2 regions of the Allobosea sp. TBD101 genome follow, and region 2 is predicted to be linked to the other one. Evidence: predicted binding sites of a transcription regulator. Region 2 holds the regulator's gene; the other holds the start of a gene.
The links. Region 2 encodes PhoB, which activates phosphate uptake and scavenging genes when phosphate is short. Its sites were predicted from a motif close to TGTCATNNANCTGTCAT; they were not measured.
Positions count from the first base shown of each region.

Region 1: a site for PhoB is predicted at 3,345-3,361, ahead of ugpB (sn-glycerol-3-phosphate ABC transporter substrate-binding protein UgpB). Genes of this name have one in related genera too.

Region 1 covers NZ_CM187543.1:96,845-112,466, forward strand. Annotated here, with positions in the region: gene ugpE (sn-glycerol-3-phosphate ABC transporter permease UgpE) at 1-228, opposite strand, end outside; gene AC6RIC_RS00460 (creatininase family protein) at 228-977, opposite strand; gene ugpA (sn-glycerol-3-phosphate ABC transporter permease UgpA) at 977-1,858, opposite strand; gene ugpB (sn-glycerol-3-phosphate ABC transporter substrate-binding protein UgpB) at 1,935-3,260, opposite strand; gene AC6RIC_RS00475 (fumarylacetoacetate hydrolase family protein) at 3,486-4,664, shown strand; gene AC6RIC_RS00480 (hypothetical protein) at 4,900-6,543, shown strand; gene AC6RIC_RS00485 (methylated-DNA--[protein]-cysteine S-methyltransferase) at 6,656-7,552, opposite strand; gene AC6RIC_RS00490 (class I SAM-dependent DNA methyltransferase) at 7,865-8,485, shown strand; gene AC6RIC_RS00495 (DUF2244 domain-containing protein) at 8,470-8,997, opposite strand; gene nth (endonuclease III) at 9,045-9,719, shown strand; gene AC6RIC_RS00505 (SPW repeat protein) at 9,802-10,164, opposite strand; gene AC6RIC_RS00510 (esterase-like activity of phytase family protein) at 10,355-11,716, opposite strand; gene AC6RIC_RS00515 (2-hydroxyacid dehydrogenase) at 11,918-12,862, opposite strand; gene deoA (thymidine phosphorylase) at 12,859-14,184, opposite strand; gene deoC (deoxyribose-phosphate aldolase) at 14,184-14,945, opposite strand; gene AC6RIC_RS00530 (purine-nucleoside phosphorylase) at 14,949-15,622, opposite strand, start outside.
Region 2 covers NZ_CM187543.1:1,512,321-1,527,942, forward strand. Annotated here, with positions in the region: gene AC6RIC_RS07070 (dihydrodipicolinate synthase family protein) at 1-164, shown strand, start outside; gene AC6RIC_RS07075 (GntR family transcriptional regulator) at 188-865, shown strand; gene ppk2 (polyphosphate kinase 2) at 930-1,883, opposite strand; gene AC6RIC_RS07085 (ATP-binding protein) at 2,128-3,186, shown strand; gene pstS (phosphate ABC transporter substrate-binding protein PstS) at 3,516-4,541, shown strand; gene pstC (phosphate ABC transporter permease subunit PstC) at 4,699-5,673, shown strand; gene pstA (phosphate ABC transporter permease PstA) at 5,685-6,569, shown strand; gene pstB (phosphate ABC transporter ATP-binding protein PstB) at 6,609-7,415, shown strand; gene phoU (phosphate signaling complex protein PhoU) at 7,492-8,211, shown strand; gene phoB (phosphate regulon transcriptional regulator PhoB) at 8,360-9,067, shown strand; gene AC6RIC_RS07120 (SpoIIAA family protein) at 9,071-9,457, opposite strand; gene AC6RIC_RS07125 (amino acid ABC transporter ATP-binding protein) at 9,581-10,333, shown strand; gene zapE (cell division protein ZapE) at 10,427-11,605, shown strand; gene AC6RIC_RS07135 (TetR/AcrR family transcriptional regulator) at 11,608-12,207, shown strand; gene mdh (malate dehydrogenase) at 12,529-13,491, shown strand; gene sucC (ADP-forming succinate--CoA ligase subunit beta) at 13,570-14,766, shown strand; gene sucD (succinate--CoA ligase subunit alpha) at 14,776-15,622, shown strand, end outside.

The DNA.
Region 1 (15,622 bases), 1.4 Mb from region 2:
CCCGATCACCGGCTCGCGCGTCGTGCTCGAGGTGCCGACGAAGAGGATGCGCTTGTAGTTCTCCAGGAAATACGGGCCGGGATAGAGCGGCATCTGGCCGTTGATCACGGTCGCGGCGTCCCAGGTCGAGGCGACGAAGGTCAGCCAGACCGGGAAGGCGACGATCAGCACGCCGATCGTCAGGATGACATAGGCGATCGCGTCGCCCAGGCGGCGGTCTTCGACCATCAGGCGGCCCTCCCCATTTCGCGCAGCAATCCGGCCAGCGCGTCCGCACAGGCATCGAGGCAGGCCTGCCCCTTCTCGGGCGTGGCACGGCGGGCATCGCCGATCACACCGGTCTCGGTCATCTCCCGGAAGGAGCGGTGGCGCGAGACGGTCGGCCGCCCCGGCAGGCCGTCGCGGGCGCCGAAGGCCTCGGCCAGGCGCGGCTCGCGCACCGAGCCCGGCGCCAGCACCATCATCATCGAGGTCTCGACCTCGCAGGCATGCTGGACGCCCTTCTGGTCTTCAAGCAAGGGCGGGAACGCGTCCTGCGCCAGCATGAAATAGGTCGTCGCCTCGACATGCAGCCGTGTCTCGCGGGCGAAGTCGGGCAGGAAGGCGGTGAGCGCGGCGATGTTGCCGCCATGGCCATTGACGATCAGCACGCGGTGGAAGCCGTGGCGCTCGATGCTCCTGAGGAAGGCGAGCAACACCGCGCGATAGGTCGGGATGTCGAAGGTGAAGGTGCCGCCGAAGGCCATGTGATGCTCGGCCATGCCGCACCAGAGCGTCGGCGCGACGACGACGTCGACATCGCCGGCGCGCTCGGCCGCCGCCTTGCAGACGCCGCTGCACAGGATCGTGTCGACGCCGACAGGCAGATGCGGACCATGCTGCTCGATCGAAGCCACCGGCAGGACGACGATCGTGTCGGTCGCCGCCTTGGCGCGCAACTCCTCGGCAGTGAGGTCCATCCAGAGCACGGAGGACATCAGTAGCTGACCTTGCGCTCGATGAAGCGGAACTGCACCGCCGTCAGCCCGATCACCATGATCAGCAGCAGCACCGACTGGGCCGCCGAGCCGCCGAGATTGGAGCCGCCCTTGCCGTCCGAGAAGACCTTGTAGACCAGCGTCTCGGTCGCGCCCGAGGGGCCGCCTCCGGTCACCGTGTCGATGATGCCGAAGGTGTCGAAGAAGACGTAGACGATGTTGACGACGAGCAGGAAAAAGGTCGTCGGCGAGAGCAGCGGGAAGACGATGGTCCAGAACCGGCGCATCGGCCGGGCGCCGTCGATCACCGCCGCCTCGATCACGCTTTTCGGAATCGATTGCAGGCCGGCGAGGAAGAACAGGAAATTATAGCTGATCTGCTTCCAGGTCGCGGCCAGGATGACCAGCAGCATGGCGTGGTTGCCGTTGAGCCGCGGATTCCACGGGACGCCAAGCGATTGCAGGCCGCGGGCGAGCATGCCGAGCGAGGGATCGAACATGAAGATCCAGAGCACGCCGGCGATCGCGGGCGCCACCGCATAAGGCCAGATCAGCAGCGTCTTGTAGACCTCGGCGCCCCGGATCTGGCGGTCCGCCATCACGGCGAAAAGCAGCGCGATCGAGAGCGAAAACACGCAGACGAAGGTCGAGAAGACAGCCGTGTTGATGAAGGCCTTGAGGTAGCCGGGATCGGCGAAGAGCATCTGGTAGTTTTCGAACCAGACGAATTCCGTCGATGTGCCGAAGGCATCCTCGAGCAGGAAGCTCTGCCAGACCGCCTGGGTCGCCGGCCAGTAGAAGAACACGACGGTGATGGCGAGCTGCGGCAGAAGCAGCAGGAAGGGGATCGTCAGCCCCTTGAAGTATGCATTCTTCTGCATCGGCTTCCCTGGAACGAGACGGCCATCCCGGATGGAGAGTGTCCGGGATGGCCTTGGGTTTTCAAGAGCTAAGCGTTTAGCGGGCCGCGGTGCGCTCGAACTGGCGCAGCATCTGGTTGCCGCGCTCGGCCGCCGCATCCAGTGCCGCCTGCGGCGACTTCTGGCCGTTCAGCGCCGCCTCCAGCTCCTCCGACCAGATGTCGCGGATCTGGACCAGGCTGCCGTAGCGCAGGCCCTTCGAGTTGTCGGTCGGAGCCTTGTTGGTCAGCTCGAGGATCGGGGTCTCGAGATAGGGCTTGTCCTTGTAGAAGCCGGACGCCTTGACCTTCTCGTAGGCCGCCTTGGTGATCGGCAGGTAGCCCGACTCGGTATGCAGCTTCACCTGGCGATCGACATTCGAGAGGAAGGTGAAGAACTTCGCGACGCCCTTGTACTCGTCGGCCTTCTTGCCACCCATCACCCAGAGCGAAGCGCCGCCGATGATCGAGTTCTGCGGAGCGCCCTGCACGTCGGGATAATACGGCATCGCGGCATTGCCCCAGTCGAACTTGGCGTTCGCCCTGACATTGCCGAAGAAGCCCGAGGAGGTCAGGAAGATCGGGCATTCGCCCGAGGTGAAGCGGCCTTCGCCATTGTTGGTGCGACCGGAATAGTCATAGGTCTTGTCCTTCTGCAGCTCGACCAGATTGGTCCAGTGCTTGAGGAAAGCCGGGCTCTTGTTGAAGTTCAGCACGGCGTCGAAGCCGGCCATGCCGTTGACCTTGGTCGAGAGCGCCACGTTATGCCAGGCGCCGAACTGCTCGATATTGGCCCAGGTCGCCCAGGCGTTCGAGACGCCGCACTTGTCGTAGCCGGCGGCCTTCAGCTTCTTGGCGGCCGCGAAGGTGTCGGGCCAGGTCTTCGGCGGCTTCTCGGGGTCGAGGCCCGCCTTCTTGAAGGCGTCCTTGTTGTACCACATCACCATCGACGAGGAGTTGAACGGCATCGAGAGCATGTCGCCCTTGGCCGTCGAGTAATAGCCGGTGATGGCGGGCAGATAGGCGGTCGGGTCGAACTTCTCGCCGGCTTCCTTCATGACCTCGTGGACCGGCTTGATCGCGCCCTTGGCCGACATCATCGTGCCGGTGCCGACCTCGAAGACCTGCAGGATGTGCGGGGCCTGGCCGGCGCGGAAGGCGGCGATGCCGGCGTTCAGCGTGTCGGGATAGGAACCCTTGTAAACGGGAACGACCTTGTAGTCCTTCTGCGAGGCGTTGAAGTCCTCGGAGAGCTTGACGACGACGTCGTTGTTGGCGCCGGTCAGCGCGTGCCACCACTGGATCTCGGTCTGCGCCAGGGCCGGCGCGGCACCGGCCAGCGCGAAGGCAGCGACCGACATCAGGATGCGCGATTTGATGCTCATGGAATGTCTCCCTTCCGCAGGCGGGCGCCGCCGCGGTTCTTGTCGTTGGTGCGCAAGCTAGCATGAAGCGCAGGCGACATTTCAATGACAAATCGATGACGACCGGCGCAATCCGCCTTAGGTCTGGGTCCGGCCCGGCATGAATCGCGCCGGCCTCTCGCTTGCACATTCCGGCATAACCGGCTGATCTGCGCTCCCGACCCGAATCCGCCCGTGGATGCCGCCATGCCCAGTCTCGACCTCGCCATGACCACGACCCTGCCCGCGGATGCCGATGCGGCGGCGCTGGCCGGCCGCGTCTGGCGGCCCGATCTCGGCGGCCCGGCCGTGGTGACGCTCCGCGGCGGACAGGTCGTCGACGTGACCCGGAGCTTCCCCACCAGCCGGGATCTCTGCGAGAGCGCCGACCCGGCCGCAGCCCTGCGCGCAGCCGAGGGCGAGGCGATCGGTTCGTTAGCCGACATTCTCGCCAACACGCCTGTGGATGGCCGCGATCCGCAGCGCCCCTGGCTGCTCTCCCCGCTCGACCTGCAAGCGGTGAAGGCGGCCGGCGTCACCTTCGCTGTCTCGATGCTGGAGCGCGTGATCGAGGAGAAGGCACGCGGCAACCCGGCCGCGGCTGCAACGATCCGCACCGAGATCGGCAAGCTGATCGGCGACGACCTGTCGAAGCTCAAGCCCGGCTCGCCCGAGGCGATGCATCTCAAGGAGGTGCTGATCAAGCAGGGCGCCTGGAGCCAATATCTCGAAGTCGGCATCGGGCCGGACGCCGAGATCTTCACCAAGGCCCCGCCGATGTCGACGGTCGGCACCGGCGCGGATGCCGGCCTGCATCCGGCCTCGAGCTGGAACAATCCCGAGCCCGAAATCGTGCTGGTCGTCGCCTCGGACGGACGCATCGTCGGCGCCACGCTCGGCAACGACGTCAACCTGCGCGATGTCGAGGGCCGCTCGGCGCTCCTGCTCGGCAAGGCCAAGGACAACAATGCCGCTGCCGCGGTCGGCCCCTTCATCCGCCTGTTCGATGCCGGCTTCACGCTCGACCATGTCCGCCAGACCACGGTGACGCTGACGGTCGAGGGCGAAGACGGCTTCCGGCTGGAAGGCTCCTCCTCGATCGCAAAAATTAGCCGCGACCCGGCCGATCTCGCCGCGCAGATGATCGGCCCGCATCATCAGTATCCGGACGGGGCGGCGCTCTATCTCGGCACCATGTTCGCGCCGATCAAGGATCGCGACGCGCCCGGCGGCGGCTTCACCCATAAATACGGGGACATCGTCACCATCGCCGCGCTCGAGCTCGGCAGCCTCGTCAACCGGATGAAGCGCACCGACGCCTGCGCGCCCTGGACCTATGGCGCCTCGCATCTGATGCGTTACCTCGCCGGGCGCGGGTTGCTCTGAGCCAATGCCGGGACGGGTAAGCCAAAGCGTAACCACGTCTTGAAGCCGAGGCCTTTAGGTCAAGGTTCTTGCCGAAATCCGGCGAGAGCCTGCCTTTCCGTCAGGTAGCTGGTAAGTTTTTTCTGCCACAGAGCGGGCTGGACCAGGAGGGTTCGGCGTGGCGATGAGCGAGATCGGGAGGAAGAACTCCCAGGTCGACAGCAAACCTGTCGACGGCAAAGGGATGAGGGTGCGCGTGGCCGGCTCGCCTCTCGCCTGGATCATGGCTTTCGCGCTGGCGGCCATCGCCGGCCTGATCTTGCCCCTGCGCCTGCCGCTCGGGCCGAATGCCTGGGACACGGTCGTCTATCTCGACGCGATCCAACGCATCGAGCTCGGCCAGGTCCCCACTGTCGACTTCTTCGCGCCGATCGGCCCGCTCGGCTTCTACCTGGCCGCGGCGCTCGACATTCTCTTCCCCAACGCGCAGCCGATGCTGCTGATCAACTGGGCACTGCTGCCGGTCATGCTGCCGGTGCTGGCCCTGATCGCCCGCGAGGTCTCCCGGCGCTCCCGGCCGCAGGCGCTGGCGCTCGTCCTGCCCTTCCTGCTGTTCGCGGCGCTGCCGATCAACCTGCACGGGCTCTATCCCTCGCCCGGTTTCGACGGCTACGGCTTCTACAACCGCCATGTCGCCCTGCTGCTCTACCTGCTGATCGCCACGCTGATCTTCGTGCAGCGGCGCGGCTTGCAGGTCGGGCTCGTGGCCGCGCTGATGCTGGCGCTGTTCCTGACCAAGATCACCGGCGCGGTCTCCGGCACGCTGCTCGTCGGCTATGCCACGCTCAGCGGGCGGATGCGCTTCCGCGATGCGGTCATCGCCGCCGGCTTCGTCATCCTCGCGCTGGGCGTGCTGGAGCTCGCGACGGGGCTGAGCTCCGCCTATGTCATCGATATCCTGACCCTGCTCGGCCTCAACACCGATACGCTGCTGCCGCGCTTCCTGACCGTGGCCTCGGTCAAGTTCAACGTGATCGGGCCGTCGCTGCTGCTGCTCGCCGTGCTGGCCTATGCCTCCTGGCGCGATGGTTTGCCGGCGACACTCACCAGCTGGCGGGCGCTGGCCGATGCACCGATCGGCTGGTTCGCGGCCGGCCTGTTCGCGCTCGCCCTGTTCGAGACGCAGAACACCGGCTCGCTCGAATTCATCGGGCTGTGGCCGATCCTGCTGCCGCTGCTGCTCGACTGGTGGGAGCGGCGCGAGGACCGCATGCGGCCCGTGGTTCTCGTCCTGACGCTCGCGGTTACGCTGCCGAGTGCCGTGATCTGCCTGGAGCGGGGCATGCGTGCGGTGATGGGCGCGGCGACCTATGTCGCGCTCGACGTGCCCGATCTCGGCCCCCTCGGCCGCATCAGCGTGAAGCGCGACATCGCCGCGCGCGCCGCGGCGATGCTCGACCACTATGCGACGCAGCCGGAAGGCTATCGCGACCTGATCCAGCGCGACATCCTGCCCTCCTATATCCTCTATTCGGAGATCGACTATCAGGCGACCTGGATGCTCGAGATCCAGCAGGCGATCACCGCGATCAAGGCCTGGGAAGCCGCCAACAAGCGCGAGCTCAACGGCTTCTTCACCTTCGATTTCGTCGATCCGCTGAACCGCCTGCTGGAGCGCTCACCGCCGCGCGTCGTGCCCGTCGGCGTCGACCCCGGCCGCAGCACGCCGAACCTCCAGCCGGGGACCATCGAGGCCCTCCGGCAGACGGATGCGATGCTGATGCCGAAATGCCCGGTGACGACGCCGCGCGAGATGATCCGCAGCCATTTCGCCGCCGCGCTCGAAGGGCGCGAGCGGATCGCGCTCGCGCCCTGCTGGGACATGTATCTCAGGAAGTAGGCGGTAGAGCATTTTCGAGCGAAGTGGATACCGGCTCGCGTGAAGAAAATGCGATAAAACAAAGAACTAGAGTGTGCCTGGGTTTCGGAGAAACACGGGCACGCTCTATATATCAGCCGGCCGCCGTCTGCCCGGCTTCCCAGCCGAGGATGGCGCGCTTGCGCGTCAGGCCCCAGTGATAGCCGGTCAACGCGCCGGACTTGCCGATGACGCGGTGGCAAGGGACCACGAAGGAGATCGGGTTCTTGCCGACCGCCATGCCAACCGCCCGCGCCGCGCTGGGCTTGCCGATATGGCTGGCGACCTCGCCATAGGTGGTGGCGCAGCCGACGGGAATGCGCAGCAGCGTCTCCCAGACCCGGACCTCGAAATCGGTGCCGATCAGCACGACCCGCAGCGGAGTCTCCGGCGACCAGGCCTTGGGCTCGAAGATGCGGCCGGCATAGGGCGCGGTCAGCGCGGGATCATAGTGGTAATCGGCATGGGGCCAGCGCCGCATCATGTCGGCCAGCGCCTCGGCCCGGCCGCCGACGACCTTGCCGCCATCGGCGCTGTTCGAGACCCAGCCAAGGCCGGCGAGGCCGCGATCGGTGATCACCACCAGCGCCTCGCCGAAGGGCGAGACATGGAAGCCGTAGGAGAGCTTCAAGCCCTCGCCACCGGTCTTCCATTCGCCGGGCGACATCGCCTCATGCGTCACGAAGAGATCATGCAGGCGGCCGGGGCCGGAGAGGCCGACCTCGAGCGCCGTGTCGAGGATGCTGGCCGAGGCGGAGAGCAGCCCCTTGGCATGATCGAGCGTGATCGCCTGCAGGAAGGCCTTCGGCGTCAGGCCACACCAGCGCCGGAAGAGATGATGGACATCGGTCGGCGTCGCGCCGGCGGCCTCCGCGATCGCCTCGATCGTCGGCTGCTCGCGCCAGTTATGGGTGATGAAGGAGAGGATACGCCGGACGGTGTCGTAATCCGAGCCGGGCGCGACGGCCGGGAAATCGGCCTCGCTCGGCATGGCCTCGGCGGCACGCGCCAGCACCGCATTGGAGAAGCGCGTCGGGGTCATCGCCGTTTTCATGGAAGCATGAGCGTTCATGGGAGCCTCGCATCATTCGTCATGATGCGAATCTAGGGTCTCCACCATGCCGTTCCCACCCGAAAGCTGGCAAGGGCGGGGTTGCCCTCCACATCGTCCTCACTGATCAGCCTCATCCTGAGGAGCCGCGAAGCGGCGTCTCGAAGGATGGTCCAGATGGTTCAGGAGCCTCCGGGAACATCCTTCGAGACGGCCCTTGCGGGCCTCCTCAGGATGAGGGCTGATAGGGCCATGACTTCTCCCGCCGACGCGATCATCGATCTCTACCAGCGCCATGCCGCCACCTATGACGGCCTGCGCGGCAAGCTGCTGATGGAAGGCCCCTGGCTCGCGCGTTTCCGGGCCCTGCTCGCACCCGACGCGGCGATTCTCGATATCGGCTGCGGCACAGGCCAGCCGATCGCTCGCCATTTCAGCGAACAGGGCCATGCCGTCACCGGCGTCGATTCCGCCGCGGCGATGATCGCCCTGTGCCGGGAGCGTTTTCCCGAGGGCGACTGGCAGGTCACCGACATGCGCAAGCTCGCACTTGGACGCCGTTTCGGCGGACTGATCGCCTGGGATTCGTTCTTCCACCTGACGCCCGATGATCAGCGCGGGATGTTCAAGGTCTTCGCGAACCATGCCGCACCAGGGGCGGCTCTGATGTTCACCAGCGGTCCGGCGCATGGCGAAGCGATCGGCAGCTTCGAGGGCGAGGCGCTCTATCATGGCAGCCTCGATCCAAGGGAATACCGGTCACTGCTGGCAGAGCACGGCTTTGCGGTCATCGACCATGTCGTCGAGGACCCGAGCTGTGGCGGCCATACGATCTGGCTCGCCAAGGCGGAGACAGCTCAGGGCGCCCCGTAATCCGGCCCGCGGCGGGCGCTCGACAGGGCGGAACCCAGCGCATCGGCGAAACCGGCGCGCTCATGCGGCGAGAGCGCGGCGGCGACCGCGACGCTCTGCCCACGCGAGACCAGCTTCAGGCCGAGCAGGCCGTAATCCTCGTCGGTCTGGCGTTCGAGCCTTGTCCAGATCGGATTGAAGCGCCAGACCGTCTCGCGCCCGTGATGCGAAACCTTGCGCAGGAAGACCTCCAGCGGCGTCACCACGATGCGCTCGAAGGCGCGCGCATGCCGGAAATTGACGTGGAAGGCGACAAAGAGCGCGACGACATCGATCCCGAAGAAACCGGCGACCGGCCAGGCACCGAGCACGACGAAGGGGATCGAGGAGATCACGCTCGCCAGGCAGACCAGCGTCATCACGATGCGGAAGCCGTTCCGGCCGAGCGAGCGATGCGGCGTGATCGTGGCGTCGAAGACCGGCCGCTGCGACGCGTCCGCGATCTCGCTGCCAAGGCTCTTGCCGGTGGTCATGCGACGATTATAACGCCGTCATGGATCAGCGGAACAGGCCCCCTCGCATGGCTGCGCCGGCAAAGCGCATCACGTTGCCGCGCGCCCGCAAGCCGGCGGAGATCCGCGAGATCTTCAGCCGCTTCCAGGCCGCCAATCCCGAGCCCAAGGGCGAACTCGACCACACCAACGCCTTCACGCTGCTGGTCGCCGTCGTGCTCTCGGCACAGGCGACCGATGCAGGCGTCAACAAGGCCACCCGCGCCCTCTTCGCCATCGCCGACACGCCGGAGAAGATGCTCGCGCTCGGCGAGGAGGCCGTGCGCGAGTACGTCAAGACGATCGGGCTCTTCCGCACCAAGGCGAAGAACGTGATCGCGCTCTGCGAGAGGCTGATCGCCGAGTTCGGCGGCGAGGTGCCGGCGACCCGCGAGGCGTTGGAGAGCCTGCCCGGCGTCGGCCGCAAGACCGCCAATGTCGTGCTCAACATCGCCTTCGGCGAGATCACCCACGCCGTCGACACCCATGTCTTCCGCATCGCCAACCGCCTGCGCATCGCGCCGGGCAAGAACGTGCTGCAGGTCGAACTCGGGCTGGAAAAGGCCGTGCCGCCCGAGTTCGGACGGCATGCCCATCATTGGCTCATCCTGCACGGGCGCTACACCTGCAAGGCGCTGCGCCCGGAATGCCTGCGCTGCATTCAGAACGACCTCTGCGATTCCGCCGACAAGCGGATCGCTTGAGCTTTCCGCGCAGACAAAGCCCCCGGCGCACAGCGGAGTTCGGGCGCGCCGGGAACCTTCGGATCGGAGCAGAGCGTGCTCCTCAGGCCGTCGCGTGCGGCTCGTGCCGATAATCCCACACTGCCCAGGCCGAAATCCCCGCGATCAGCAAACCGACCACGAGATGGCTCCAGAACGCGTGGAGATGGGTCGTGAAGCCGAGCATCCAGGGCGAGGCCACCAACCAGAGCCCGAGCGCGAGGTTCAGCCACTCTTCCCATTCGGCAAAGGCCGAAATCGCGGCGATCGCGATCAATGCGAGCACAGCGCCGACGATCCAGGCATTGCGCGCCGGCATCACATCGCCGGTATAGCCCATGAACCAGGGTGAGAAGAACAGCAGCGCGGCGAGGATCAGGTTAAGCCAGTCCTGCGTCCGTCCGGTCTTCATATTCGAGGTCATCATGATCACCTCCATCGGTGACGATCATCCAACCACTACGCCTCGCGCATGAGGCGCCAGGTCCCGATTATTATACGATCAGGTCGATAATATTTCAAGAACATATTGGGAACGACAGGTGACCGACCGAAGCCCGTCACCTGTCCAGCGATGTCTTCTGCGCGGCGGCACGACCGAACCGCGGTGAGCGAATTCACTTCGCGTCGAGCAGGTCCTTGACCGAAAGCAGGACCAGTTCGTTGTCGTCGGCCTTCTTCGGATCGCGCGAGGAGGAGAAGGGCAGGTTGTTGTCGTTGCCGACGACGATGATGCCATTGGCGCGATCGACCACGTCGACGTTCTCGATGGTGAAGAACGGGAAGGGCAGCACGCCGTCGATGGCGCCCTGCTTCGCCTTGCCGTCGGGATCGGCGATCTTCATGAGGTCGATGAAGCCGATCTTGCGCACGGGCTTGCCGACATTCACCTCGGTCAACTCGATCTTCACGATGCGCTTGAACTTGGCGAGGTCGTGGAAGCAGTCGGAGCCCTTCTGGCCAGCAGCGCAAGCCTTGTCGGCGGTGCCCTCGCCGTTATCGCGCTCGATGATCAGCGCTGTAGAGCCGTCGATCATGTTGAAATCGCCGATGGCATTGCCCTTCTGCTCCAGGGGATAGAACCAGGAGCGGCCGGTCCACTTCTCGCCCGCGACATCGAATTCGAGGATGCGCAGCACTTCCTTGCCATCGACCTCCTCGTTGCCCTTGGTTTCGGCGTTCCAGAGCGGGCCTTCGAGCAGCGGATAGAGGAAGCGGCCATCCGGCGACTGCGCCATGCCCTCATAGCCCTTGGAACGGCGCACGTTGAAAGCCGGCATCGGCGCGTCGGGCGCGCCGGGCGTGGTGATGGCATAGTGGTCGGGCGAGCGGGCAGGCTTGCCGTCGACCTGTGTCTCGAACACCGCCTCGACCTTGCCGGTGGCGTCGACGCGGATGAGATAGGGGCCGAATTCCTCGCCGATCCAGAACTTGCCGCCGATCGGCTGGATCGATTCAGGATCGAAATCGGCACCGGTCAGGTAGCGCTTTTCCGTGCCTTCCTGGACGATGCGGAACGGCACCTTCTTGTCGGGGTCGTGCAGGAAGGTGGTCGAGAGGCGCTCGACCGCGCCCTTGCCGAAATCGGCCCTGAGGCGATGGAAGAACAGCATCGCGTCCGGCGAATTCGCCTTGGCGCCGAAGCCGTTATCGGTCAGCACGAGGAACTCGCCATTCCCCAGCGAGCGGATGCCGGAAAAACCCTGCACGGGCTGGCCGGCGAAGGGGGTGGAGAGCCCGGTCGGGCGTCCGCCCGAGGTGCCCATCACGGTGCCGACCGCCTCGACGCGCTTGCCGGGCGTGACGAACTTGCCGGAGATCTTGAGATCGGCCGGCGCATCGGCCGGAGCCGGGATGATGGTGTTCGCCGGCAGCAGGGCCTGGCCGACGAGCTTGGCGGGGAATTCCTTCTGGGGCGCCTCGGCTCCGGCGAGAATCGTCGAGGACAGCAACAGGGTGGCAATGATCGGCAGGCGCATGGAATACTCCGGGATGAAGCGAAGCCTTCGCTTCGCCCGTCTCGATTGCGCTGCGACGACAGCTCGGCGACCGTTCCGTGACGGTTGCCGGACCAGATCATCAGACCGAATGAGATATTCAGTCTGATGATCTGGTTTTTCGTTTTTGCATCGGCATTTTCCGAAAACCGGGCCCCACTTTTCGGGCCGATGCCCTAGCGCTCAGTAGCCCCGCGCCGGATCGACCACGTTGATCAGCGGTTCTCCGGCTTCCAGACGTCCGACCTGCATGGCAATCGCCGTGGCGATCGCGGCGGGTTCCGACATCGCCGAGTTATGCGGCGTCACCGTCACGCCCGGATGGCTCCAGAGCCGCGATTCCACCGGCAGCGGCTCGACCTCGAAGACATCGAGCGTCGCGCCCTTGAGCGTGCCGGCATCGAGCGCGGCGAGGATATCGTCCGCGACCTGCAGGCCGCCGCGCCCGGCATTGATCAGGAACGGCCCGCCGAGGCGCCCGTCCTGCGCGAGGCCCGAGAGCATCCCGGCATTGATGATGCCGCGCGTGTCCGGGGTCAGCGGCAACAGGCTGACGAGGATGTCGGTACGGCCCAGGAAAGCCTTCATGCCGTCCTCGCCGGAGAAGGTCTGGAGACCCTCGATCGTCTTGGGCGAACGGCTCCAGCCGGCGACGTCGAAACCCATGACGGCGAGCTTGCGCGCCGCGTCCTGGCCGAGCTCGCCCAGACCCATGATGCCGACGCGGACCGAGCGGGCGGCCGGCTGGTTGCGGTCGTCGTCCCAGCGTTTTTCGCGCTGTTGGCTATCGTAGCGGCGCTGCTGGCGCAGGTAGCTCAGGCAATGCAGGACGATGTACTCGCTCATCCGCGTCGTCAGGTCGGGGTCGACGATGCGCGCGATCGGCACTTCGGGCAGCTTGTCGTCGGCGAAGAGGAAGTCGACGCCGGCGCCCAGCGAGAAGATCGCGGCGAGATTGGGCAGGCCCGTCAGACTGCCGGGCGGGTGCTTCCAGCTCGCGACGTAGTGGACGGCGCGACGGTCGAAGGGCTCGCCGAGGACGACGATCGGCATATCCGGCAGCAGCGCCTGGAAGCGCGCGCGCCAATCCTCGACATGCCAGCCCGTCATGGCCAGAAGCAGACTCATCCCGTAACCCTCTCCGTAACCCGTTCCGCGACCAGCGGGCCGCGCGCCGCACCGTCTCCGATCCGATAGGCCTTGCGCAAGCGCTCGCTCGCCGCTTGGTAACCGGCCTCATTGCGGGCATGGACGATGCCGAGTGGCCGACCCGGCCCCACCGCATCGCCGATCCCCGCCAGCCCGACGATGCCGACGGCATGGTCGATCGGGTCCTGCGGGCGCACGCGGCCGCCGCCGAGCGCCACGACGGCAAGCCCGACGGCGCGCGTGTCGACGGACGCGACCGTCCCGGCCGTTTCGGGATGGACCGGCTTCACGACCGGCGCGGCGACGAGGTGCTTCTGCGGCGCCTCCAGCAGGTCCGCCGGGCCACCGAGCGCCACGATCATGCGGGCGAAGCGCTCGGCCGCGGCGCCGGAGGCGAAAGCCTGCTCGATCTTGGCGCGGGCGGTGTCGAGATCCGGCGCGAGCTTGCCGAGCAGCAGCATCTCGGCTGCGAGCGCGACCGTGACCTCGTGGAAGCGCGGTTCGCGATGGCGCCCGGTGAGATGGTCGAGGGCATAGGCGACCTCGAGCGCATTGCCGGCGGCGGAGGCGAGCGGCTCGCTCATATCGGTGAGGAGCGCAGTGGTCGGCAGGCCCGCGCCGTTGGCGACGCCGACCAGGGCCCGCGCCAGGGCCTGCGCCTTGCCGTAATCCGGCAGGAAGGCGCCGGAGCCGAATTTCACGTCCATGGCGAGGCCGTGCAGGCCGGCGGCGAGCTTCTTCGACAGGATCGAGGAGACCAGCAAGGGAATCGTCTCGACCGTCGCGGTGACGTCGCGAATGGCATAGAGGCGCTTGTCGGCCGGGGCGAGATCGGCAGTCTGGCCGATAATGGCGCAACCCGCCTCCCGCACCACCTTGCGGAAGAGGTCGATGCCCGGTTGCGTGACGTAGCCCGGGACCGCGTCGAGCTTGTCGAGCGTGCCGCCGGTATGGCCGAGGCCGCGGCCTGAGATCATCGGGACATAGCCGCCACAGGCCGCGACCGCCGCCGCCAAGGGCAGGCTCACGGTATCGCCGACGCCGCCGGTCGAATGCTTGTCGAGGGCGGGACCGGGCAGGTCGTCCCAGCGCAGCACCGTGCCGGAATCGCGCATGGCCAGTGTCAGCGCCACGCGCTCGCGCTCGTTCATGCCGTTGAAATAGACCGCCATGGCGAAGGCGGCGGCCTGGCCCTCGCTGACCGAACCGTCCGGCAAACCGGCGATGAGCTGGCGGATATCGGCCTCGGACAGTTCCGCCCCGTCGCGCTTGGCGGCGATGATCTCCTGGGTCAGGCGCATCAATAGCTCCCACGCGGCGCGGCATCGGGCCCGGCGCCATCAATAGCCGCGACGAGCGCGCCGTAGAGGCCGCTGGCGCCGAAGCGGAAGGCTGTCGGCGAGGCCCAGTCGGGCCCCATGATCGCGTCAGCGAGATCGAGGTAGCTTCTGGCGTCGGCGAGCGTCCGGATGCCGCCCGAGGGCTTCAGCCCGACGGGGCGTGAAGTTCCCGCGATGACGCTCAGCATCACGCGCACGGCGGGGATGCTGGCCGAATGCGCGGTCTTGCCGGTCGAGGTCTTGATGAAATCGGCGCCGGCAGCGATGGCCAGCTCCGAGGTGGTCCTGACCTTGTCGAGATCGGGATACTCGCCGGTCTCCAGGATCACCTTCAGCCGCCGCTCGCCGCAAAGCCCCTTGACGTTGCGGATCATCGCTGCCGCCGCCGTGGTCTGGCCGGCAAGGACGGCCCGCCAGGGCAGGACGAGGTCGATCTCGTCGGCGCCGGCGGCGAGTGCCTCTTCCGTCTCGCGCATCGCCGGGGCGATCGGCGTGTCGCCATCGGGAAAGTTAACGACCGTCGCGATGCGGACGGGGCCGTCGCCGAGTTCCGCTCGCGCTGTCGCGACGAAGCGCGGCCACAGGCACACGGCAGCGACCGGCACGGGGCCGGAGACGGCGCGGCGGCAGAGATCGCGCGTGCCTTCCTCGGTGGCATCGTCGGCGAGATCGGTGAGATCGAGCAGGGCGAGCGCGCGCCTGGCGAGATCGGCATCGGACATGACTTACAACTCCGACAGGAAGGCGCGCAGCAGGCGCCTGAGCGCGCCCGCCGCGAGGCCCGCGACATCGCGCGTCTCGGCATGGTGCGGCGTGCCGCCAAGGAGGCCTGCACCCATATTGGTGACGATCGACAGGCCGGCGACGCGCAGACCGTGACGGCGCGCCAGGATCACCTCCGGCACGGTCGACATGCCCACGAGATCGGCGCCGAGGATCTTCGCCATGCGGATCTCGGCCGGCGTCTCGAAGCTCGGTCCGGTGAACCACATATAGACGCCCTCGCCGAGCGGGATCGCCGCCCTCTGGGCCGCGCGCTTGAAGCGGCCGCGCAGATGCGGATCGTAGGCGTCGACCATCGGCACGAAGCGACCGTCGCCGGTGTCACCGATCAGCGGATTGGGGCCGTTCAGGTTGATGTGGTCGGTGATCAGCGCGAGGCTGCCCGGACGCATCTCCGGCGAGAGCGAGCCGGCCGCATTGGTCAGGATCAGCGGCGGCGAGCCGAAGGCGGTGAGTACGCCGAGCGGCACGCGCATCACGGCGGAATCGCCGCCCTCGTAATAATGCGCGCGGCCTTCGTAGATCAGGACCTTGCGGCCATGCAGCGTGCCATAGCGGAGCTGGCGGGCATGGCCGGAGACCTCGCCGCGCGGAAAGCCGGGCAATTCGGCATAGG
Region 2 (15,622 bases):
TCTGCTCGCATCCGGTGCTGGCGGCGGTGAAGGCGCTGGTCGGCCATATCCATGGCGATCCCGGCTACGGCGCGATGCGCCCGCCGCTGGAGGCTTTGGATGCGGCGACCCGCAAGCGGCTCTTCGCCGCCTTCGATTCGATCAGGCAGGCGAAAGCGGCCTGAGAAGGAAACCGGAAGGAGAGACCGTGAACGAGCCGGAGCAGGAGCCGCGCGAGGGCGAGCCGCTGAAGCTGAGGGAGCGCGCCTATGCCTCCTTCACCGAGCGATTGCTGGCGCGCGAGATCAAGCCCGGCCAGTTCGTGACCCAGCGCGAACTCGTCGCGATGACCGGCTTTCCGCTCGGCGCCATCCGCGAGCTGGTACCGCGGCTGGAGGCGGAGGGGCTGATCAAGACGGTGCCGCAGCGCGGCATGCAGGTCGCCCATGTCGACCTCAACCTGATCCGCAATGCCTTCCAGTTCCGGCTCTTCCTCGAGAAGGAGGCGACGGCGCTCTACACCCAGAACGCCACCGACGATGAGATTGCCGAGCAGCGCGCGCGTCACGAGGCGATCATCGCGCGGGCCGAGGCCGGCGGAGACGAGCGCCTGATCGAGGATGCCGAGGATGTCGATCGCCTGATGCACGAGGCGATCATCGACCATCTCGACAACGACATCGTCAGCCAGGCTTTCCGCGTGACCTGGCTGAAGATCAGGCTGATCCGGCAGTACGAGACGCGCATCCAGAACCACATCCTGGTGCCGGTGATGCAGGACCATCTCAAGATCATCGTCGCGATCGAGAGCCGCGATCCCGAGCGCGCCGCGGACGAGATGAGCATCCATATCGGCAACGCCCGCGCCCGGGCGATGCAGTACTGACGAGCGCGATCGTCATGGCTGGAGGAAACGGACCAGGCGATCGGGTCTTGAGGCGGCCGAGATGCTACCCGCCCTCGGGCTCGCCGCCATCATCGAGATAGCGGCTGACCGGAATGACGATCTCCTCGTCCAGCGTGCCGATCGCCGACTCGTCCTTGTCCTTGTAGGGGACCATGCGCAGGACATGGCGGATGGCGTTGAGGCGGGCGCGGAGCTTGTCGTTGCTGCGCACGACATGCCAGGGCGCGGCCTCGGTCGAGGTGCGGGAGAGCATTTCGTCGAAGGCGCGGGAGTAGTCGTCGAAGCGCGGGATGGATTCGAAGTCGATCGGCGAGAGCTTCCAGCGCTTGAGCGGGTCGTGCCAGCGGGCGTGCAGGCGCGTCATCTGCATCTCGCGCCCGATGGTCAGGAAGAGCTTGATCAGGCGCACGCCGTCGCGCGCGAGCATACCTTCAAAGGCAGGCGCCTCACGCAGGAAGTGCTCGGTCTCCTCGGGCTTGCAGAAGCCCATGACGCGCTCGACACCGGCGCGATTGTACCAGGAGCGGTCGAAGAACACGATCTCGCCGGCTGTGGGCATCCGCGCGGCATAGCGCTGGAAATACCATTGGCCCCGCTCGGTGTCGGAGGGTTTTGACAGCGCGACGATGCGGGCCTGGCGCGGATTGAGATGCTGGGTGAAGCGGGCGATGGTGCCGCCCTTGCCGGCGCCGTCGCGGCCCTCGAAGACGATGACGACGCGCTCGCCATGCTTGCTCGCCCAGCGCTTCAGCTTCTGCAATTCGATCTGCAGCGGTTCCATCTCGCGGTTGTAGCGCTTGCGCTTCATCCGCTTGCCATAAGGAAAATTCCCGCTGTGGTAGGCGGCGTCGATGATGGCTTCCGGCAGGCTGTCGGCCTCGATATCGAAGTCTTTCGCCTTGCCGGATTTGGTGCGGGTCTTGGCCGGCTTGGCGTGATCTTCCGACGGCACGACGATCGGTTCCTTCACGTGCGAACCCGAGAATTTCTTCGCCATCGGCAGGCTCCTCTTTCACAAGCAGCCTAGCCGGCTAGAGCAATTCCGCAATTCCCCGAATGGCGCGATAGCTCCAGCTCCTTGTTTTGTCGCATGTTCGCTGACGCGGCCCTTCGGTTCTTCACGCGAACCGGTGTCCACTTCGCTCGAAAATGCTCCGGGTCGCGGAAGGGAATTGACGCCTGCCGCGCTTCCGCTCAGGAAGAGGCCCCGTCGGCATCCGCCGTCTGTCTCCGGGCTTCCCATGGTCGATCTCTCCGCTTCCAATGCCGCGCTGGTGCGGGACGTGATCGAGGCGATCGGTGCGCCGGCCGTGCTGCTCGACGGACAGGGCGTGGCGCAGGCGCTGAGCCCGGCCATGCAGGCGCTGATCCCCGGTGTTGCCGTCGGCAAGCTTCTCGCGCTGGTGCTGCGTGACCCCGATCTCAACGATGCGATCGAGCAGGTGGCGCTGGAGGGCGGCCGCAAGACCGTCGAGCTCGTCGAGCGGGTGCCGGTCGAGCGGACTTTCCGCATCCATATCGCCGCGCTGCGTGACAGCGGCCTGCGCCATGCGACGCTGCTGACTTTTCAGGACCTGAGCGAGCAGCGCGTGATCGAGCGCATGCGCGTCGATTTCGTCGCCAATGCCAGCCATGAATTGCGCACGCCGCTCGCCTCGCTGCTCGGCTTCGTCGAGACCCTGCAGGGGCCGGCGCGCAACGACGAGCGGGCGCGGGAGCGCTTCCTCGGCATCATGCGCGAGCAGGGCCTGCGCATGGCGCGGCTCGTCGACGACCTGCTCTCGCTGTCGCGGATCGAGCAGCGCGCCCATGTCGCGCCGGACACGCCGGTCGATCTCGCCGGCATTGCCCGCGAAATCGTGGATTCGCTGACGCTGATGGCAAGGGAGCGCGATGTCACGCTGGCGCTGAAGACGCCGCGCGAGGCGCTGCAGGTGCCGGGCGACCGCGACGAATTGCTGCGCCTGATGGAGAATCTCGTCGAGAACGCGATCAAATACGGCAAGCCCGGTGGGGAGGTTGCGATCACCGTCGAGACCGGCGAGAGCGAGGCCAGCTTCAGCGTACGTGACCACGGGCCGGGCATCGCGCCGGAGCATCTGCCGCGCCTGACCGAGCGCTTCTACCGGGTCGACACCGCAGCGAGCCGCGAGACGGGCGGCACCGGCCTGGGCCTCGCCATCGTCAAGCATATCGTGCTGCGCCACCGCGGACGCCTGACGATCGAGAGCAAGCCGGGCGAGGGCGCGACCTTCAGGGCGATCCTGCCGCGTTTCGCGGCCGGGCACGCCAACGGCTAAGCTTGGGTGACGCTTGGCGGTTTCGAGCGGCCCGCTTGTCATTCCGGCGCGCGCCGCAGGCGCGAACCCGGAACCCACGACTGGGTTCGCGTTCGCGATCATGCGGTTGCCAAGGGCTCGCCTGGTCGTGGGTTCCGGGTTCTCCGCTGCGCGAAGCCCCGGAATGACAAGAGTGGTGCCAGCTGGGAGGATTCCCGATCATCCACGTCGGCCAGCCCGTGCATGACAGGCCTTCGTGACAGCTTTCATGACGGATTGTCATTTGGCTGTCATACAGAGGGTGTTCTGACAGGGCCGCTAGATAGAGCGACCAGATGAGGACATCTCACATGCGCAAGATTCTCGTTCTCGCGGCCGTTGCCGCCGGGATCGCCGGTTCCGCCCAGGCTGCCGACATCACCGGCGCCGGCGCGACCTTCCCCTTTCCGATCTATGCGAAGTGGGCCGAGGCCTACAAGAAGGAGACGGGCACCGGCCTGAACTACCAGTCGATCGGCTCGGGTGGCGGCATCCGCCAGATCAAGGCCAAGACCGTCGCCTTCGGCGCCACCGACGCCCCGCTCAAGGGCGAAGACCTGACCAAGGACGGCCTGATCCAGTTCCCGACCGTGATGGGCGGCGTCGTGCCGGCCGTGAACATCGCCGGCGTCGAGCCGGGCAAGCTCAAGCTCTCGGGCGAGATCATCGCCCAGATCTACATGGGCGACATCAAGAAGTGGAACGACCCGAAGATCGTCGCGCTCAATGCCGGCGTCACCCTGCCGGACGCGAACATCAACCCGGTCTACCGCTCGGACGGCTCGGGCACGACCTTCGTGTTCACCGACTATCTCTCCAAGGTCTCGGCCGACTGGAAGTCGAAGCTCGGCACCAACACCGCCGTGCAGTGGCCGGTCGGCATCGGCGGCAAGGGCAATGAGGGCGTCTCCGCCTCGGTCAAGCAGGTCGCCAACTCGATCGGCTATGTCGAATATGCCTATGCCAAGCAGAACAAGCTCTCCCATGCCCTGGTGAAGAATGCCGACGGCAACTTCCCGGCGCCGGAAGAGAAGGCCTTCCAGGCCGCCGCCGCCAACGCCAACTGGAGCGAGCAGCCGGGCTTCGGCATCTCGCTCAACAACCAGAAGGGCGCGGAAGCCTGGCCGATCACCTCGGCGACCTTCATCCTGGTCCATGCCAAGCCGGAGAAGCCGGAAGAGGTGCAGGCCGCGCTGAAGTTCTTCGAGTGGGCCTACAAGTCCGGCGACAAGCTGGCCAGCGACCTCGACTACGTCGCCCTGCCGGCGAATGTGAAGGACCAGGTCCGCAATGCCTGGAAGGGCGTGACCGACAATTCCGGCAAGCCGATCTTCTGATCGCTGCCACCGACAAGGGCGAGGCGGGTTTCGATCCGCCTCGCTGCACTCTTCAAGCCCTCATCCTGAGGAGCCCTTTTCGGGCGCTCTTCAGGATGAGGGCTGGGGTCGGGCGGGTAATCCGACGATCCCGGCAACGCCACCGGAGCCTTCGCGGATGACCGCAGCAACCGACATGACGAGCATTCCCGGCGCGACGCCGATCGTGCGGAAGGCGCCGAAGGCGACCTTCGACCTCGTTTTCCGCAATGCCAGCTTCGCGGCGGCGCTGCTGGTGCTGGTGCTGCTCGCGGCCATCATGGCCTCGATGGTGATCGGCGGCTGGCCGGCCTTCCGCGAATTCGGTCTCGGCTTCATCACCTCCAGCGTCTGGGATACGCAGAACGAGCAATACGGCGCCTGGCCGGCGATCGTCGGCACGCTCTCGACGGCGCTGATCGCGCTGGTGATCGGCGTGCCGCTCTCGCTCGGCATCGCGGTCTACCTGACGCAGCTCGCCCCGGCCTGGTTCAAGAAGCCGGTCGGGACCGCGATCGAGCTGCTCGCCGCCGTGCCCTCGATCATCTACGGCATGTGGGGCCTGTTCGTCTTCGTGCCGCTCTTCGCGGCATATGTGCAGATCCCGCTCTCGAACATCGTCGAGGGCATGCCGATCGTCGGCACCGTGCTTTATGCGCGCTCGCCCTCGGGGCTGGGCATCTTCACGGCCGGTATCATCCTGGCCTTCATGATCATCCCCTTCATCGCCTCGATCACGCGCGACATGCTGGAGCAGATCCCCTCCGTGCTGCGCGAAAGCGCCTACGGCATCGGCGCCACGACCTGGGAGGTCGTGCGCCATGTGCTGGTGCCGCAGGCCGGCGTCTCGATCATCGGCGCGGTGATGCTCGGCCTCGGCCGTGCGCTCGGCGAGACCATGGCGGTGACCTTCGTCGTCGGCAACGCCAACCGGCTCTCCGCCTCGATCCTCGATCCCGGCTCGACCATCGCCTCGCGCATCGCCAACGAATTCAACGAGGCGCTCGGCCTGCAGCTCAACGCGCTGATCGCGCTCGGCTGCATCCTGTTCTTCGTCACCTTCGTCGTCCTCGTCATCGCGCGACTGCTGGTCGCCCGCGTCAAGCGCTACTGAGGCTCAACCCCATGACCATGACGACCACGCCTCGCGAACTGCCTCATCAGCCCTGGGCGCGCGTGCGCCAGTCGCGCCGCACCGCCGACCGGCTTATGAAGATCATCGCCACCGGCTTCACCTTCATCGCCATCTTCGTGCTGTTCTGGATCCTCGGCATGCTCGTGGTGAAGGGCGTCGGCGGCCTTTCGATCGCGACCTTCACGGCGGTGACGCCTGGCCCCGGCACGGAAGGCGGCGGCATCGCCAACGCCATCGTCGGCTCCTTCGTGCTGACCTTCCTCGGCATCGCGATCGCCACGCCGATCGGCGTGCTGGCCGGGACCTGGCTTGCGGAATACGGCCGCGGCTCGAAGCTCGCCAACCTGATCCGCTTCATCAACGACATCCTGCTCTCGGCACCGTCGATCCTGATCGGCCTGTTCGTCTACGTCATCCTGGTCGAGCCGTTCCGCGGTTATTCCGGTTGGGCCGGCGGCGTCGCGCTCGGCATCATCGCGATCCCGGTCATCGTGCGCACCACCGAGGACATGCTGAACCTCGTGCCCGGTCCGCTGCGTGAAGCCGGCGCCGCGCTCGGCGCGCCGCCCTCCGTCGTCATCACCTCGGTGACCTGGCGCGCGGCCAAGGCCGGCATGGTCACCGGCATCCTCTTGGCGCTCGCCCGCATCGCCGGCGAGACCGCGCCGCTGCTCTTCACCGCGCTCAACAACAATTTCTGGTTCTCGCCGACGCTGGTCGGCGGCGTCTCGAACCTGCCGGTGACGATCTACCAGTTCGCCTCCGCCCCTTACGAGAACTGGCAGCAGCTCGCCTGGGCCGGCTCGCTCATCATCACCGTCTCGATCCTCGTGCTCTCGATCATTGCCCGGCGCATCGTCGCCGGCAGCAAGTGAGCCTGAAACCAACCCGGTCGCGACCGACCTTGAGGACCCATGTCGATGCTTTCGACCCTTGAACTCTCCCCCCAGTCGCTCGATGCCGAGGCGCCCGTCCGGATCGCGGTGAAGAACCTCGATTTCTACTACGGCGAGCACAAGGCGCTGAAGAACATCAATCTCGACTTCCGCGACCGCCACGTCACGGCGCTGATCGGCCCGTCGGGCTGCGGCAAGTCGACCCTGCTGCGCATCTTCAACCGCATCTACTCGCTCTATCCGGAGCAGCGCGCCGAAGGCGAGATCATGCTCGATGGCCGCAACATCATCGGCAAGGACGTCGATGTGAACGAGCTGCGCTCGCGCGTCGGCATGGTTTTCCAGAAGCCGACGCCGTTCCCGATGTCGATCTACGACAACGTCGCCTTCGGCATCCGCCTCTACGAGAAGCCGCCGAAATCGGAGCTCGACGACCGCGTCGAGGGTGCCCTGCGCCGTGCCGCGCTCTGGGACGAGGTCAAGGACAAGCTGAAGAGCTCGGGCATGGGCCTCTCCGGCGGCCAGCAGCAGCGCCTGTGCATCGCCCGCACCATCGCGCAGAAGCCGGAGGTGATCCTGTTCGACGAGCCGACCTCGGCGCTCGACCCGATCTCGACCGGCAAGATCGAGGACCTGCTGGAGCAGCTCAAGAGCGACTTCACCATCGCGATCGTGACGCACAACATGCAGCAGGCGGCGCGCATCTCGCAGTACACGGCCTTCATGTATCTCGGCGAGGTCATCGAGTTCGCGCCGACCAACACGATCTTCATGAACCCCGCCAAGAAGCAGACCCAGGACTACGTCACCGGCCGTTTCGGCTAAGCGACATTTAGTTTCGCATCGGCTTGCCCGAAAACCGGTTTCCACTTTTCGGCCCGATGTGCCGGAGGACAACGCCATGACCGACCATATCGTCCGCTCCTACGACACCGATCTCGAAGGCATCCGCCGCAGCCTCGCCGAAATGGGCGGCATGGCCGAGCGCATGCTGGGCGATTCCACGGTCGCGCTGGTTCGCCGCGACACCGCGCTCGCCCAGAAGATCATCTCGGCCGACCAGCGCCTCGACAATCTCCAGCGTGAGGTCGAGGAGAAGGCCGTGCTCACCATCGCCCGGCGCCAGCCGCTGGCGCAGGATCTGCGCGAGCTGATCTCGGCGATCCGCCTCGCTTCCGACATCGAGCGCGTCGGCGATCTCGCCAAGAACATCGCCAAGCGCGCCGTCGCCATCGCCGGGCAGTTCCAGCCGCCGCATCGCGCGGTCGTCGGCCTCGAGCATATCAGCCGTCTCGTGCAGGCCCAGCTCAAGGACGTGCTCGACGCCTATGCCGCGACCAACGAGCAGAAGGCGCTCGAGGTCTGGAAGCGCGACGACGAGATCGACGCGCTCTACACCTCGCTGTTCCGCGAACTCCTGACCTACATGATGGAAGATCCGCGCAACATCACCTTCTGCACGCATCTGCTGTTCTGCGCGAAGAACATCGAGCGCATCGGCGACCACACCACCAATATCGCCGAGACCATCCATTACCTCGTCACCGGCGATTCCCTCGATGTGAACCGTCCCAAGCTCGATACGACCAATATCGAGGTCGAAGCGGTGACGGGAAACTGAACGAACACGAAGTGCCGTAGCCTTTCCGTCATGGTCGGGCTTGTCCCGACCATCCACGTCTTCGTCCTGGCAGGTGCCGTTCAAGACGTGGATGCTCGCCACAGGGGCGAGCATGACGGCAGGCTCGAATGACGGACGGAAAAGAAGCATGGCCGCACGCATCCTGATCGTCGAGGACGAGGAGCCGCTCACCCTGCTGCTGCGCTACAACCTTGAGGCCGAGGGCTTCGAGGTGGACAGCGTCGCGCGCGGGGACGATGCGGAATTGCACCTGCGCGATCACACGCCCGATCTCGTCCTGCTTGACTGGATGCTGCCGGGCCTGTCCGGCATCGAACTCTGCCGGCGCCTGCGCTCGCGGCGGGACACCGAGCGCGTGCCGATCATCATGCTGACGGCGCGCGGCGAGGAGACCGAGCGGGTTCGTGGCCTTGCGACCGGCGCCGACGACTATGTCGTCAAGCCCTTCTCGCTGCCGGAGCTGATCGCGCGCATCCAGGCGCTGCTGCGCAGGGCGAAGCCCGGTCACGTCGCGGGCCTGCTCGCGGCCGGCGACCTCGAACTCGACCGCACGACGCGGCGTGTCCGGCGGGCGGGCAACGAACTGCATCTCGGGCCGACCGAGTTCCGTTTGCTGGAATTCCTGATGCAGGCGCCGGGCCGGGTCTATTCGCGCGCCCAATTGCTCGACGCCGTCTGGGGCCGCGACGTCTATATCGACGAGCGCACGGTGGACGTCCATGTCGGGCGTTTGCGCAAGGCGATCACGCCGGGCGATGCCAAGGACCCGCTGCGCACCGTGCGCGGCGCGGGCTACGCCTTCGACGAGACCTTCGCGCGCAGCGGAGCCGCGTAAGCCTCAGGCGTCCGGCCCGCCCTCGATATCGCCGACCCAGCTCAGCGCCTTGTCATAGTCCTCGGGCTTGAAGGCGCGGACCTTGACGAAGGGGATCGCCGGGTCGAGCAGATCGACGAAGCCGGCGAGCCAGCCCCTGTCGGTGATTACGGCCTCCTTCGGAAAGCGCCTGAGCTCCCAGAGCTTGCCGATGCTGTAGCGCGCGTCCTTCCAGGCTGCGGCGAGTGTCATGTCGGTGAAATCGGTCATGTCGGCGAGGATGCCGAGCTTCTCGTGGCGGGTCAGCCGTGCCTCGATATCGGCCACGATCGCGTCGATATCCTCAGCCGTCAGCGTCCGCGACAGGCGATAGGCGGCGACATGGTCCGGGGCAGGCAGAATGGTGTGCATGGCGCGTCCTCCTTCGCGATAACGCGCGGGCGAGCGGGAGGTTTCGCCGGGCTGGCCTTGCCGAAGATCGGGCGCTATGGCCTCCAAGGCCATTCTTGAAGGCCAGTGCGGGAGGGCGCGACGTTGAGTGCGGCGCAGATCACGAAGGCGGAAGGCGCTGCCGTCGCGATCACGCGCGTGAGCAAGCGCTTTGGCCCGCAGATCGCGCTGAACAACGTCTCGCTCGCGGTCGAACCGGGGCAGGTTCAGTGCATCATCGGGCCGCCGGGTGCGGGCAAATCGACGCTGCTGCGCTGCATCGGCCAAAGCGAGGCGATCGATCAGGGCTCGATCGAGATCGACGGAGAGCCGGTCGAACCGGGGGGCGTGCGCCGTCACCCAGCCATCGGCATGGTGTCGCAGCGCTCGGAGTTGCTCGACCACATGACCGCCCTGCAGCATGTCATCGAGGGGCCGCTCGCCCTGCTGAGGCGGCCGCGCAGGGAGATCGTCATGGAGGCGATGGCGGCGCTGGAGAGGGTCGGGCTGGCAGACCGGCGCGATTCCTATCCGAGTGAACTCCCGGGCGGGCAGCGGCAACGCCTCGCCATCGCGCGGGCACTGGCGGCGAGGCCGAGGCTGATGCTGCTGGACGAACCGATGGCCGGGCCCGATCCGGACGCCGCGGGCGAGGTTCTCGATGTGATCCGCGGGCTTGCAGGCTCGGGCCTGACCATGATCGTGGCGACGCATGAGCCGGGCTTCCTGCGCGAGGTCGCCGACGACATCGCCTTCATGGAGGGCGGCGAGATCGTCGAGCAGGGAGCGCCCCGGATCATCCTCGTCGCAGCGAAGCAGGCGCGCACACGCGACTTCGTCGCAACTCTGCCGGCGTAAGGCCTTTCGCCGCGAGTGCTCGGCGGGCTTGCGATGAGGGCAGGGCTGCCGTAACCCGGTGAGGTCTTTTCTGGATCGCCAGCGCCCGCCGTCATGTCAGCCTCGATCACCGACCGTTATGCCGCCCTGGTCGAGGCGGGCGCCATCGAGCGCGATCCCGCGCAGGTCGTGGTGGTCAAGAAGCTCCAGGCGCTGACCGAAACGCTGGCCGCCCGGCGCCTGGCCCGCAAGGGCAGCGCGCTCGGCTGGCTCTTCGGCAAGAAGCCGGACACGGCGGCGGTGCCGAAAGGGCTCTATGTCTGGGGCTCGGTCGGCCGCGGCAAGACCATGCTGATGGACATGTTCTTCGAGGCGGCGCCGGTGAAGCGCAAGCGCCGCGTGCACTTCCACGAATTCCTCGCCGACGTCCACGGCCGCATCAATGCCTTCCGCCAGAAGATCAAGAGCGGCGAGGTCAAGGACGCCGATCCGATCGCGCCGGTTGCGGCCGCGCTGGCGGAGGAGGCCTATCTGCTCTGCTTCGACGAGTTCACCGTCACCGATATCGCCGATGCGATGATCCTTGGGCGGCTGTTCACGGCGCTGTTCGCGGCGGGCGTGGTGGTGGTCGCGACTTCGAATGTCGAGCCGTCGCGGCTCTATGAGGGCGGGCTCAACCGGGCGCTGTTCCTGCCCTTCATCGCGTTGCTGCAGACCAAGGTCGAGGTGCTCAAGCTCGATGCGCGCACCGATTTCCGGCTGGAGAAGCTGGGCGGTGCGCCGGTCTATCATGCCCCGGCCGACGAGAAGGCGAAGGCTGCGCTCGATACCGCCTTCAAGGCGCTGTCGGGCAAGGCGCAGGGCCAGCGTACGGTCCTCACCGTGCAGGGCCACGATCTCGTCCTGCCGCAGGCGGCCGGCGGCGTGGCGCGGGCGGGTTTCGCCGATCTCTGCGCGCAGGCCTATGGCGCCTCCGACTACATCGCGCTGGCACAGCGCTTCCATACGCTGGTGCTCGACGATATCCCGATCCTCGATTTCGACCGGCGCAACGAGGCCAAGCGCTTCATCATCCTGATCGACACGCTCTATGAGCATCATGTGAAGCTCGTCGCCTCGGCGGCGGCCGAACCGCATGAGCTCTATCGCGCGAACAAGGGGCGCGAGGCCTTCGAGTTCGACCGCACCGTCTCCCGCCTGATCGAGATGCGCTCCGAGGCGTATCTGGCGATGCCGCATGGCCGGCCGGATTCCACGGCGAGCGGGGATACGACGGGGCTGGTGGAGACCTGACGATGCCGCAGCGCGAACCGAGCGAGACCCGCATCCTCACGGTCGCCGGCGAGCATCTGCGCAAGTTCGGGCTGAAGCGCTTCACCGTCGTCGCGGTGGCGGAAGAGGCGGGCATGACCCATGCCAATGTCTATCGCTACTTTCCCTCCAAGGGCGCGCTGATCGACGCCGTCGTCGATGTCTGGCTGAAGGCGACCGAGCGCCGGCTCGCCGATGTCGCCGACGGACCCGACCCGGCCGACGACAAGCTCGAGCGCCTGATCCTGGCGCTTGCCAAGGCCAATCGCGACCTGCTGACCGAGGAGCCGCATCTCTTCGCGGCCTTGTCGCTGGCGGTGGCCAAGCGGCACGCGATCAGCCGGCGCAACCGCACGCGCGTGCGCGCCCTGTTCGAACGGGTGGTCGACGAGGGCATGGCGACCGGCGTGTTCGAGCCGCGCGACCGCGACCGGGCGATCGCCTTCGTCATCGACGCCACCAACCGCTTCATCCATCCGGCCTCGCTCGCACTGGAGGCGGACGTGCCGCAGGCCTCGGTCGATACGCGGCTCTCGACCCTGATCCGCGTGATCTTGCGGGTGCTCGGCAGCGGGATCGTGTGAATAATCCGGTGACGAATTACAATATCTGTAAATTGTAATTGCCGGATTTCGTTCCTGGTGGAGCCGAGTGCGATTGCCGGTCTCATCTAAGCTATTGAAAAATATAAGCCGCTCTCGCGCAATATCGCGCGTAGCGTCCGCTGCCCGAGAAAAGCCGCTTTTGCGGCGAGGGTTGCGGCAAAAGGCCGGTTTGGGCCAAAGGAACGCACGGTTTGGCCGGTTCTCCCCGGGGAGCTGACCTGTCGCAGCGCCAAGGCATTTTGAATGTCGAAGCCGGCAAAGGCCGGATCGATGGTCGCGCCAGAAACAAAGGACTAGGCAATGGCCCGTAAGAAGATCGCCCTCATCGGCTCCGGCCAGATCGGCGGCACGCTCGCTCACCTCGCCGGCCTCAAGGAACTGGGCGACATCGTCCTGTTCGACATCGCCGAGGGCATTCCGCAGGGCAAGGGCCTGGACATTGCCGAGTCCGCCCCGGTCGACGGCTTCGACGCCGGCTACAAGGGCACGAACTCCTACGAGGACATCAAGGGCGCCGACGTGATCATCGTCACCGCCGGCGTGCCGCGTAAGCCCGGCATGAGCCGCGACGACCTGATCGGCATCAACCTCAAGGTGATGAAGTCGGTCGGCGAGGGCATCAAGCAGTATGCCCCGAAGGCCTTCGTGATCTGCATCACCAACCCGCTCGACGCGATGGTCTGGGCGCTCCAGAAGTTCTCGGGCCTGAAGCCCAACATGATCTGCGGCATGGCCGGCGTGCTCGATAGCGCCCGCTTCCGCCACTTCCTCGCCGAGGAGTTCAACGTTTCGGTCAAGGACGTCTCGGCCTTCGTGCTCGGCGGCCATGGCGACGACATGGTGCCGCTGGTTCGCTACTCGGGCGTCGCCGGCATCCCGCTGCCGGACCTCGTCAAGATGAAGTGGACCACGCAGGAGAAGCTGGACGCCATCGTCGAGCGCACCCGCAAGGGCGGCGGCGAGATCGTCAACCTGCTCAAGACCGGCTCGGCCTTCTATGCCCCGGCTGCCTCCGCGATCGCGATGGCCGAGAGCTATCTCAAGGACCAGAAGCGCGTCCTGCCGGCGGCGGCTGCGCTGAAGGGCCAGTATGGCGTCAAGGACATGTTCGTCGGCGTTCCCGTCGTGATCGGTGCCAAGGGCGTCGAGCGCGTCGTCAAGATCCGCCTCAACGGCGCCGAGAAGGAGATGCTGGCGAAGTCGGTGGCTTCGGTGCAGGGCCTGATCGACGCCTGCAAGAACATCGACTCGTCACTCGCGTGATTTAAGCAAGGGCGGCGGCGCGGATACGCGCGGCCGCCCTTTCGTCAATTTTCGGTCGCTGTCAGGGAAACCGAGCACATGAACATCCACGAATACCAGGGCAAAGCCATCCTCAAGGAATTCGGCGCGCCCGTTTCGGCCGGTTTCCCGGCGCTGACGGTGGCGGAGGCGGTCGAGGCCGCCAAGAAGCTGCCGGGGCCGCTTTACGTCGTGAAGTCGCAGATCCACGCCGGCGGGCGCGGCAAGGGCAAGTTCAAGGAACTGCCGGCCGATGCCAAGGGCGGCGTTCGCCTCGCCAAGTCGGTGGCCGAGGTCGAGGCCCACGCCAAGGAAATGCTCGGCAACACGCTGGTCACGATCCAGACCGGCGAGGCCGGCAAGCAGGTCAACCGCCTCTATATCGAGGACGGCTCGGACATCGAGAAGGAGTTCTACCTCTCGGCCCTGGTCGACCGCGAGACCTCGCGCATCGCCTTCGTCGTCTCGACCGAGGGCGGCATGGACATCGAGGCCGTGGCCCATGACACGCCCGAGAAGATCGAGACCTTCTCGGTCGATCCGGCCACCGGCATCATGCCGCATCACGGCCGCGCCATGGCGCGCATCCTCGGATTGAAGGGCGACCTCGCCAAGCAGGCCGGCACCGTGCTCGGCCAGATCTACAACGCGTTCGTGGCCAAGGACATGGACATGCTGGAGATCAACCCGCTGATCGTGACCACCCAGGGCCAGCTCAAGTGCCTGGACGCCAAGGTCTCGTTCGACTCGAACTCGCTCTATCGTCACCCCGAGGTCGTTGCGCTCCGCGATACGACTGAAGAGGACGAGAAGGAGATCGAGGCCTCCAAGTACGACCTCGCCTATATCGCGCTCGACGGCACGATCGGCTGCATGGTCAACGGCGCCGGCCTCGCCATGGCGACGCTCGACATCATCCAGCTCTATGGGGAATCGCCCGCCAACTTCCTCGACGTCGGCGGCGGTGCCTCCGAAGAGAAGGTGACGGCGGCGTTCAAGATCATCACCGCCGACCCGAAGGTGAAGGGCATCCTCGTCAACATCTTCGGCGGCATCATGAAGTGCGACGTCATCGCGCGCGGCGTCATCGCCGCCGTGAAGGCCGTCGGCCTTCAGGTTCCGCTGGTCGTGCGTCTCGAAGGCACGAATGTCGAGGAAGGCAAGCAGATCATCCGCGAGTCCGGCCTCAACGTCATCCCCGCCGACGACCTCGACGACGCCGCGCAGAAGATCGTCGCCGCGATCAAGAAGGCCTGAGGAGCAGACATGTCCATCCTGATCGACAAGAACACCAAGGTCATCTGCCAGGGCTTCACCGGCAAGAACGGGACCTTCCACTCCGAGCAGGCGATCGCCTATGGCACGCAGATGGTCGGCGGCACCTCGCCGGGCAAGGGCGGCTCGCTCCATCTCGGCCTGCCCGTCTTCGATAGCGTGCACGAGGCCAAGGCCAAGACCGGCGCCGACGCTTCGGTCGTCTACGTGCCGCCTCCGGGCGCTGCGGACGCGATCTGCGAGGCGATCGATGCCGAGATCCCGCTGGTGATCTGCATCACCGAGGGCATCCCGGTGCTTGACATGGTCCGCGTCAAGCGTTCGCTGGTTGGCTCCAAGACCCGCCTGATCGGCCCGAACTGCCCGGGCGTCGTCACCGCCGGCCAGTCGAAGATCGGCATCATGCCGGCGAACATCTTCAAGCCGGGCAATGTCGGCATCGTCTCGCGCTCGGGCACGCTGACCTATGAGGCGGTGTTCCAGACCACGAACGAGGGCCTCGGCCAGACCACGGCCGTCGGCATCGGCGGCGACCCGGTCAAGGGCACCGAGTTCATCGACATGCTCGAGATGTTCCTGGCCGACGACAAGACCCAGTCGATCGTCATGATCGGCGAGATCGGCGGCTCGGCCGAAGAGGACGCGGCGCAGTTCATCAAGGACGAGGCCAAGCGCGGCCGCAAGAAGCCGATGGTCGGCTTCATCGCCGGCCGCACGGCCCCTCCCGGCCGCCGCATGGGTCATGCCGGCGCGATCATCTCGGGCGGCAAGGGCGGCGCCGAGGACAAGATCGCGGCGATGGAAGCGGCCGGTATCCGGGTCTCGCCCTCGCCGGCGC